DNA from 3 places in the Methylobacterium sp. 391_Methyba4 genome. Region 2 is predicted to be linked to each of the others. Evidence: predicted binding sites of a transcription regulator. Region 2 holds the regulator's gene; each other region holds the start of a gene.
The links. Region 2 encodes LexA, which represses DNA repair genes until DNA is damaged. Its sites were predicted from a motif close to TGTTCNNNNTGTGTTCNG; they were not measured.
Positions count from the first base shown of each region.

Region 1 (3,269 bases), 1.9 Mb from region 2:
CCGTCTCCGCGTCCATCAGGGCCTGCCGCTCGGACAGCTGATCCGCCCTGTCGGCCACCGAGATCGGACCCTCGACGGCCAGGACCTTCTGAACGATGCCCCGCGCCATGCGGGTCGCGATCACCGACCGGAGCAGCGTGCGGCTGACCCGCGTGAGCGTGACGACGCGCTGCCCCTCTCGCGCGTGCTCCACAGTGCTCAGGAGCGTGTCTGTACGCACGGCAAGCAGCATTACTCCCATACTCAGCGATACTACTCCGATAATCGATCCTATTGAAAATCTGAAATATCGAGACAAACCGTAAGTCCTTCTCAATGAAAATCTAGAAAACGACTTCATAGATGACAAAAGATCTTTGCTGTCAACCTCGAATTCAAGACTCAATCGAAATATGTATTTTGGCAATTAAGATTAAACCTAGAGTCAACAAGCCGAGTATTCGCGCAATCGAAGTCCCGATTGACGCAACGAGTGCGGTACGTCGCCATTTCGAGCGGAATTGGAGATGGATGATCGATAAGCTGCTGCACCGACGGCGGATTCATCTGGCCCGGCAGGCGCTCCGCTCATACGATCCTGGCCAGCCGGGCTCGACGCCGCGCCGTCTCAGAACAGCGACAACTGTGCCCCCGGTCTGCGGAAGAACTCCCGGTTCAGCGCCATCCGCCCGAAGGCGAAGCCGAGTCGCGTGCCGGCGAGCCGGACCCGCTGGCCGATCATCGCCGCGTAGGCCCCCTCCCCGCGGAAGCGGTGGCCGAAGCGCGGGTCGTTCTCGCGCCCGCCCCGGGCTTCCCGCAGGAGCGCGAAGGCCCGCGCCCTGCGCTCCGGATAGTGCTCGGCGAACCAGTCGGCCACGAGGTCGGCGACTTCGCCGGGGAGGCGCAGCAGCGCGTGGCCGATGCGACTCGCCCCGTGCGCACGCGCCTCGGCCAGGATCGATTCGATCTCGTGATCGGTCAGGCCGGGAATGATCGGCGAGACGTTGACCATGACGGGCACCCCCGCCGCGCTCAGCGCGCGCATCGCCACGAGCCGCTTGTCCGGCCGCGGCGCCCGCGGGTCGAGGCGGCGGGCGAGGTCCGGATCCAGTGTCGGCAACGAGATCGCCGCGAGCACGAGATTGTCCGCCGCCATCGCCGCCAGGATATCGAGGTCGCGCAGCACGAGGTCCGACTTGGTGGTGATGCTGACGGGATGTCGGGCGTCCCGCAGCACCTCCAGCACCGCGCGGGTGATCCGGTGCGCGCGCTCGACGGGCTGGTAGGGATCCGTGGCGGTGCCGAGGGCGATCGTCTCGGGCCGGTAGCCCGGCGCGGCCATCTCGCGGGCCAGCAGCCTTGCGGCGTCTGGCTTGGTGAAGATCCGCGACTCGAAGTCGAGCCCCGGCGACAGGCCGAGCCAGGCATGGGTGGGGCGCGCGTAGCAGTAGATGCAGCCGTGCTCGCAGCCCCGATAAGGGTTGATCGACCGGTCGAAGGGGATGTCGGGCGAGCTGTTGCGGGCGATGATCCGCGTGGAGCGCTCCGGGGTGACCTGCGTGCGCAGGGGCGCCGGCGCGTCCGCCATCCCGGTCTCCTCGTGGAACGTCTCCCGCCGGGCCGGCTCGTGGCGGCCGGTGGGATTGGCCGTGGCACCACGCCCGCGCCGAGCATCCCGCGGCACGCCGCTCGGGCCGAGTCGCTGGGCGGGCCGGCCCGAGACGTCATCGGGTATCGACACCATGGCGACTCGTCTCCTGCCCGACCCCGCTCGGAACATAGAGCGAACAGCCGTCGGCCGAACGCCTCTTTTTCAGGCAGACACAGCTTTGTCGCCTGTCCGGACAGCGACACGGCCGCCCGACGGCGGCCGGGCGGTTTACGGCGGCGCAGAATCGTCTATGCGCGCGCTCATGCTCTCCGCCGTGACCTATCTGGCCGACCCGGCCGATCCGGACGCGATCGATCGCTTGGCCGACACGCTCAGCGTGCTGGTCTCCGGCGTGGCCGGCGGCCTCATCGGCGACGCGGTGATCGTTTCGGGCAGCGAGAGTGAAGCCGTGGCGGCCGTCGCGGAGGCCACGGGCGCGACGCTCGTGCTGCACCGGGGCGGCAACCCCTACGCCGCGGGCGCTGCCGCAGCTCGCCGGGACTGGATCCTGTGCCTTGAGGCCGGGGACGTTCCGGCCGAGGGCTGGATCCGCACCCTCGACCGCTTCGTCGGGACGGCGCGGCCGGAGACGGCCCTCGGCCGCCTGCACCGTACGGCCGCAGGCTGGCTCGAACGGCTCGTGGGCCGGTTGGAGAGCGTGATGGGTGCCCGGCAGGCCCGGGCCGGGGACGTCGTCCGGCGCGAGGCCCTGCGGAGCGGCGGCCCGTTCGCGGCGCGCCTCAAGGTCCGGCCCTTGATCGCCCGGATCGAACGCGCCTGACCGGCAGAATCTTGCGCCGGCCCTCGTTGTTGTCGGTCAGTCCGCCTCTACAACACTTGAAGCGCGGCAGAAATTTCGCCGACTCTACATCTGTGGAAGCGGGCTGACCCGGCTCGACCTGGAAGGATGGTGCAATGGAATCGTCGGGCCTGATGGGGCGCAAATCGGTCGACGACATCGTCGAGAGCGGCGAGGGCGAGCAGCAGCTCTCGAAGTCGCTCGGCGCCCTCTCGATCACCGCGATGGGCATCGGGGCGATCATCGGCGCCGGCATCTTCGTTCTCACCGGCACGGCGGCGGCCCAGTATGCCGGACCGGGGATCATGCTGTCCTTCGTGCTCGGCGGCATCGCCTGCGCCTTCGTCGGCCTGTGCTACTCCGAGATGGCCGCGCTGATCCCGGTGGCGGGGTCGAGCTACACCTACACCTACGCGACGCTGGGCGAGTTCTTCGCGTGGCTCATCGGCTGGGACCTGATCCTGGAATACGCCATGGGTGCCGCCACCGTGGCGGTGGGCTGGTCGGGCTACGTCATCAGCATCCTGAAGACCGTCGGGATCGTGATCCCGGCCCAGTTCGCGAACGCGCCCGGCACGCCGATCGACGGCGGCGGGACGGCTCTGTTCAACCTGCCGGCGGTGCTGATCGTGGCGCTGATCACGATTTTGCTGATGCGCGGGACCAAGGAATCGGCGCGCTTCAACAACATCATGGTCGCGGTGAAGCTCACCGTGGTGGTGGCCTTCATCGCACTGGGCTGGGGCCACGTCGACACCGCGAACTGGAGCCCGCTGATCCCCGACAACGACGGCACCTTCGGGCATTTCGGCGCCAGCGGCATCCTGCGCGGCGCCGGCG
Region 1 is NZ_CP121475.1:4,516,975-4,520,243, forward strand. Features, by position in the region: gene P9K36_RS21190 (methyl-accepting chemotaxis protein) at 1-220, opposite strand, end outside; gene P9K36_RS21195 (PA0069 family radical SAM protein) at 608-1,723, opposite strand; gene P9K36_RS21200 (hypothetical protein) at 1,881-2,411, shown strand; gene P9K36_RS21205 (amino acid permease) at 2,546-3,269, shown strand, end outside.
Region 1: the regulator LexA is predicted to act here: its motif matches at 1,752-1,769, upstream of P9K36_RS21195 (PA0069 family radical SAM protein).

Region 2 (3,269 bases):
ATCGGCCAGCATCACCACGAGTCCGGGGCCTGCGGCCTTGAGGTAAGCGGACAGGCGAGGCAGGGAAGCGCTGGGCACGGCTCGGGAACAGTCCCGCGCACGGCCGGTTCCGGCGGGCGCCTGCGGCGTTTTCCCGGGGCAGGCGGGAGGGACATGTGATGGCGGAGAGCACGGATCGGGGCTCCGGCTGGAGCCTGCAGGCGACCGCCGTGCCCGACGGGGTGCGCCTGGAACTCGCCCTGGCCGACCTCGGCGGCGCGCCGGTCACCGCCGCGATCGTTCTCGACCGGGCGGAAGCCCGGGCCTTCGCCCGCGCCCTGCTCGCCGCCGCCGGCGACGCGGCGGAACGGACCTTCCCGAAGCCGGGCGCCTGACGGCGCGCCGCCGGTCGGTCAGCGGGCGAGACCGGGATTGCGGCCCGGCAGGCGGGGGACCACGGTGCCGCGCTTCTCGATCGGCGTGTCGCAGGCGTAGGCGAACTCGGTCTTCAGCGGATCGAACACGGTCTCGCCGGTGATCCGGCAATCCTCGCGCACGGTCTCGTCGAGATAGGCCCGGGCGGCGGTGCGGAAGCGCTTCACCCGGGTGGCGTTCGGCTCCGGATCGATCCGGGCCTCGCTCAGGTTGCAGCCGGTATATTCGCGCAGGGCGTTCGAGACGATCAGCATCCGGCGCATCTGCCGGTTGTCGTAGACCTCGTAGGGCTCCTTGCAGCCGATCGTCACCACCTGGGGGGTGAGCGCCACGTAGTTCCGCGAGATGTAGGAGAACCCGGTGGTGCAGCCGGCGAGGCCGAGGGCGGCGAGGCCGAGGGGCAGCAGAGCTGCGGGTCGTCGCATCCTCGTCATCCCAAGAGGGTCCCAGCCCGCGGCCCGGATCCGCCGCCTTCCCGGCGGGGCGCCGCGGTGCATTGAAACGGCTCCGCTTGCGCCGTCAATGCGTTTCTCGACCTTGCTCCCGCGAGCGCGGAGCGACGCGCCAAGCGTAGCGGTGCCGCCCTTGCGGAACACTTGCGGAACGTTTAACCTGTTCGTGATTTGTTTCAGAGACCGTCACGGGGCGGTCTGCCAAGCCGCGAGTCCCCCTTCGATGCTCACGCGCAAGCAGCTGGACCTCCTGCGTTTCATCCAGAGCCGGATGCAGGAATGCGGCGTCCCGCCGTCCTTCGACGAGATGAAGGACGCCCTCGACCTCAAGTCGAAATCCGGCATCCACCGGCTGATCACGGCCCTGGAGGAGCGCGGCTTCCTCCGGCGCCTGCCGAATCGGGCGCGCGCCATCGAGGTGATCCGCATTCCCGAGAGCCTGAGCCAGACGGTCCCATCTTCGGCCCCATCTTCGGCCCCGGCCGAGCCGCGCCGTTTCACCCCGAGCGTGGTCGAGGGCGGCAAGTCCAAGCAGCCGCCGGCCCCGGCCAGCACGCGGATGATCGATGACGCCGGTCGTGCCATTTCGATCCCGGTGATGGGCCGGATCGCCGCCGGTACGCCGGTCTCGGCGATCCAGAACCAAAGCCATGCCATCACCCTGTCGCCGGATTTCGTGGCCGGCGGCGAGCACTACGCCCTGGAGGTGCGCGGCGACTCGATGGTCGAGGCCGGCATCCTCGACGGCGACCTCGTGGTGATCCGCAAGCAGGACACGGCCAATACCGGCGACATCATCGTGGCGCTGATCGACGACGAGGAGGCGACGCTCAAGCGTCTGCGCCGCCGCGGCTCCTCGATCGCCCTGGAGGCCGCCAACCCGGCCTACGAGACGCGCGTCCTCGGGCCCGACCGGGTCCGGATCCAGGGCCGCCTCGTCAGCCTCGTCCGCCGCTACTGAAGCGGCTCGGCCGGCGCGTCGCCGGGGGCGAAGTCCCCGCCCGACGCATCGGTTTCCGGAGGCGTTGTCGCCCCGTCGTCAGAGGCGCGGGCCTCCGCGGAGGGCGCGGTGACCAATTGTGGCGGTCCCGGCCCGTGTCCCGAGCGTGGTCGCCAGGGCACGGCGCGGCCATCGGCCCGGGCGTGATGGGCGACGAAGCTCTCGCCATCGGACCTGAGGGCGACGGCGCCCTGGGCGGCCAGGACGCGCCGGTCGATCACCAGGGGGCCGGTGCAGGTCGGTGGGGCCACGAGGCCCGTGATCAGCACCGCGGCGCGGGCGCAATCCTCCGGGAAGGCCCGCCGGTCCCGGACCAGGGCGACCGCCCGTCCGTCCGGCAGGCGCGCGGTGCATCCGAGCCGATCACAGCGGCCGCTGCCCGATCGGACGATCAGTGCCCCGGCTCCCCGTCCGTCGCCGTCCGCCTTCAGCCATTGTTCGAGGACGAAGCCGGACGGGCTGCCGAGGGCCGCGAGCCGTCCGTCCGGCCCCCGCACCGCGGCCCCCGCACCCTGCCGATCGACATAGAGGTCGTAGCGGTCGGGTCGGGCCGCGACGACGAGTCCGAGCAGGATCGGCGGCACGGCGAGCCAGCGCAGGCGGGAGGCCGGTAACGTCGCGAGCAGCAGGCCCGCGGTCAGCAGGAACAGCGCCGCGGTGCCGAAGGCCGGTACGACCACGATGGCCCGCTCGAACCCGGCGATCCAATGGGAGACGGCGAGCATGCCCCCCACCGCCTGACCCATCAGCCACCAGATCGGGCGGTCGAGGGCGAAGGGATAGGCGAGGATCCCGATCACCGCGGAGGGCATCACCACGAGGGAGACGAGCGGCAGGGTCAGGGCGTTGCCGACGAGGCCGAAGGGCTGGATCGTCTGGAAATGGTAGGTGGCGAAGGGCGCGGTCGCGACCTGCGCCACCAGGGTCGTGGCCAGGGTCCCGGTGACCGCCGAGAGGCCGCTGCCGACGAGCCGACCGAGCCGGCCCGCCCCGGGGCGCACGAACAGCCGCCCGTCGATCAGCCGTGCGCAGGCGATCAGCCCGGCCACGGCGCCGAAGGACATCTGGAAGCTCGGGCCGAGCAGGCCCTCCGGCTCCCGGGCCAGGGCGATCAGCGCCGCGAGGGCGAGGTTGCGCATCGACAGGGCGGGCCGGTCCACCAGGATCGCGCCCAGCATGATCAGGGTCATGATCAGCGAGCGTTCGGCGGCGATGTCCCAGCCCGAAAAGGCGCAGTAGGCGGTGACGCCGACCATGGCGAAGCCGGCCGCGATCTTCTTGATCGGCCAGAGGAGCGCGCAATGGGGGACCAGCGCGAGGAGCGCCCGCACCAGCCAGAACACCACGCCGGCGGCCAGCACCATGTGGAGGCCCGAGATCGACACAACGTGGTAGATTCCGGC
Region 2 is NZ_CP121475.1:2,572,659-2,575,927, forward strand. Features, by position in the region: gene P9K36_RS11935 (divalent metal cation transporter) at 1-78, opposite strand, end outside; gene P9K36_RS11940 (hypothetical protein) at 159-374, shown strand; gene P9K36_RS11945 (hypothetical protein) at 393-839, opposite strand; gene lexA (transcriptional repressor LexA) at 1,090-1,827, shown strand; gene P9K36_RS11955 (ComEC/Rec2 family competence protein) at 1,821-3,269, opposite strand, start outside.

Region 3 (3,269 bases), 2.1 Mb from region 2:
TTCGCAGGCTGCCAGATGGGCGTGGTCGCGGCTGACGCCGACGATCTTGGCTGCGCTCCCCATGAGTGGGCCGAGATCGGCGACGACGCGGGGCTCCGCGCCGATCGTGCGGCGTTCGAGGTCGGCATAGGGACCCTCCGGGTCGCGCAGCCACCACGCCCCCTCGGCGAAGACCCAGACGTCCAGTCCCTCGGCCAACAGCCGGTCGAGGGCCGACCGGGCCGCCGCCTCGGGGATGGTCCGTTCCTCGATGGTCGAGAGGTCCGGCCGCACGACGCTCGCGCCGTTGAACGCCCCCATCGGCAGGTCGAGCTCGAGTTCGGCGACCAGGTTCCGCAGCCCGATCGGCGGCCGGGCCGAGGCGATGCTGAAGCCGATGCCTGCCGCTCTCAGCCGCCGGACGGCCGTGACCGTCGCCTCGGTCAGGCGCTTGTCGCCGGTCACCAGGGTTCCATCGACGTCCGAGATCACCAGGGCGATTCCCGAAGCCTTGCCGGATCCTGCAATCATCCGCTCACTTCCCAACCGTATCCCGGCGCATTTCGGCCGCGAGTTCCGCGACCACCCGGTCGGCAATGGCCTCGGGCGATTCGCGGATGCCGACCGTGATCGGGTGTTCATCGGCCCCCGGGATCTCCAGGGCCGCAAACTGGCTGTCCAAGAGACGCGGCGGCATGAAATGGCCCTGCCGCTCGGCGAGGCGCTGCGCGATCAGGGTCCGGTCGCCGTCCAGATAGACGAGGCGAACCCGCTGGCTCCCGCGGGTGAGAACGTCCCGGTACGCGCGGCGGAGGGCCGAACAGGCCACCACGCCCGACTCGCCAGCGTCGAGGCGCTGCTGGATCCAAGTCGCAATCCGGGCCAGCCAGGGCGCGCGATCCGCATCGTCGAGGGCGAGGCCCGCATGCATCTTCGCCACGTGCTCCGGCGTGTGAAAGCTGTCGCCGTCCGCGAAGATCCAGCCAAGCGTCTCGGCGATCAGCGCCGCCACGGTGCTCTTCCCGGAACCCGAGACGCCCATGACAACGAGCACCTGACCGGCGGCGGCCGTTCCGGCATCCGGCGCCGGCTCCGATTGGGACGTCATCCGGACCACCCTGGCTCCGAGGCGCGTCGGGGCGCTGCCCCTCACATCAATAGGAGCGGGTTTCCAGAAGGGAAGATCGCCGGGGATGCAAACGGGCTGCGGCGCCCGCAGGAACCGCGGCGCGGCCGGGCGCGTTCACCCCGCAGACGCCGAACATTTAGGGAACATGAGTCGCATGGCTAGCACAACCGCGAAGGCAACACCGAAGGCCGGCCGGGGTACCGGATCGAATCAGGACGCTACGGAGAACCCCAAGACCGACCCGAAGGACGTGTCGAACCAGATCAAGGACCCGGATCAGTGGACGACTGGCGGCGAGCCGATGACCGGCGCGCAGGCTTCCTATCTGAAGACGCTCTCGGAAGAGGCCAAGGAGCCGGCGGCGTTCGACCCTGACCTCGACAAGGCCGAAGCCTCGAAGCGGATCGACGACCTTCGCCATAAGGCCGGCCACGCCTGAGCCAAGCCGGGCGCGTTTCCCCCGGGCGCGCCCGTCGCCGTCTACGTCCGGGCGGCGTATCCCGGCCGGAATGGACAAGGTGGCCTGTTTCGAACACCTCGTTAAGCCGGCGGCAATGGCGAGAGGTTATCCCCCATGCAGCGCGTGAGGCCGCGCGGGCAGCGGGACTGAGAAGGCACGTTCGACCATGGATGAGCCGGGCGGCGGCGAAGCAGGACGGCGTGCGGTACAGGTGCGGACGGCGTTCGGCTTGACGGATCGGATTCGTGCCGAGGCCGTACGGTTCGCCCGCGACGTCCACGGATCCACGGCAATGGAATACGCCCTGCTCGGCGGCATGATCTTCCTCGTCGCCGTCGGCAGCATCCGGTACTACGTGTCCCGCGTCAGCGTCGTCTACGGCGACATCACCGCGGCAGTCACGCAGGGAAATTGAGCCGATCGGTCGCGGGATTGTCGGCCATTGGGCTGGAACGGCCAATGTGCGGCCGCTGATGACGTCCGGATTTGTATCTCGATATTGCGACCGCGGGCGAACGCCCGGCATTCGTCGTCTCTATGCCCCGAAAAAGCTGTGCTTAACGAGGATGACTTCGCAGTCTTGGCCGTGCCGGCCGGAGTGTGGCTCACCCGCTACGGACACCTGGGCCGCCATGGGCTAGGCACGGGCTCGGCAATACCGATGGGCAACATCTGGATGCGCAAACTTCCCCTTGTCCTGCTCGCCGTCACGGCGATGTCGGGCTGCACGTACCTGCCCGCGGCGGGTCCGACGGCGAGCGCGATCCAGGCGGGGGCGGAGGTGGCCACCGCCGACGGCGGCCTGCTCGCCCGCTACGAGATCATCGACGTCACGCCCTCGGTGGTCGAAGCCCTGCGCGGCCGGCCGCTGGACAGCCTGCTCGCCTCCTTCGGCGACCACCGTCCCTCCTCGGAGCCGGTGATCGGCGTCGGCGACATGGTCTCGGTCTCGATCTGGGAAGCCGGGTCGGGCGGCCTGTTCTCCGGGCCGCTGGTGGCCGACCGCTTCTCGGCGGGCTCCAAGTCCGCCCTCATCCCCGAGCAGCCCGTCGGGCGCGACGGCGCCATCTCGGTGCCCTATGCCGGCCGCATCAAGGTCGCCGGCCGCCGCACCCAGGACGTCCAGGCGCTCATCGAGAACGAACTCGCCGGCAAGGCCATCCAGCCGCAGGTGCTGGTCTCGGTCACCCGGCCGATCAGCCAGGCGGTGACCGTCACCGGCGAGGGCGCCGCCGGCGCCCGCCTGCCGCTCTCGGGCCACGGCGACCGCATCCTCGACGTCATCGCCGCCGCCGGCGGCAACCGCGCGCCGGTCAACGAGACCTTCGTGCGGCTCTCGCGCGGCCCGGTGACCGCGACCGTGCCGCTGACCACGGTGGTGTCGAACCCCAAGGAGAACATCTACCTGCGACCCAACGACGTACTCACCCTGGTGCGCGACCCGCAGACCTTCATCGCGGTGGGCGCGCTGGGCAACAGCACCGAGCTGCCGTTCCAGGCCGACGGCATCACCCTGGCCCAGGCGCTGGCCAAGGCGCGCGGCCTGTCGGACTTCGCCGCCGACCCGGCCGGGACGTTCATCTTCCGGTTCGAGCCGGCCAGCGTCGTGCGGCGCCTCAGCCCCAGCTCGCGGCTGCTCGGCACGCCGCTGGTGCCGGTGGTCTACCGGATCGACATGCGCGATCCCAACAGCCTGTTCGT
Region 3 is NZ_CP121475.1:4,635,064-4,638,332, reverse strand. Features, by position in the region: gene P9K36_RS21765 (Cof-type HAD-IIB family hydrolase) at 1-510, opposite strand, end outside; gene P9K36_RS21760 (gluconokinase) at 515-1,087, opposite strand; gene P9K36_RS21755 (DUF3072 domain-containing protein) at 1,263-1,547, shown strand; gene P9K36_RS21750 (hypothetical protein) at 1,735-1,983, shown strand; gene P9K36_RS21745 (polysaccharide biosynthesis/export family protein) at 2,245-3,269, shown strand, end outside.
Region 3: the regulator LexA is predicted to act here: its motif matches at 1,237-1,254, upstream of P9K36_RS21755 (DUF3072 domain-containing protein).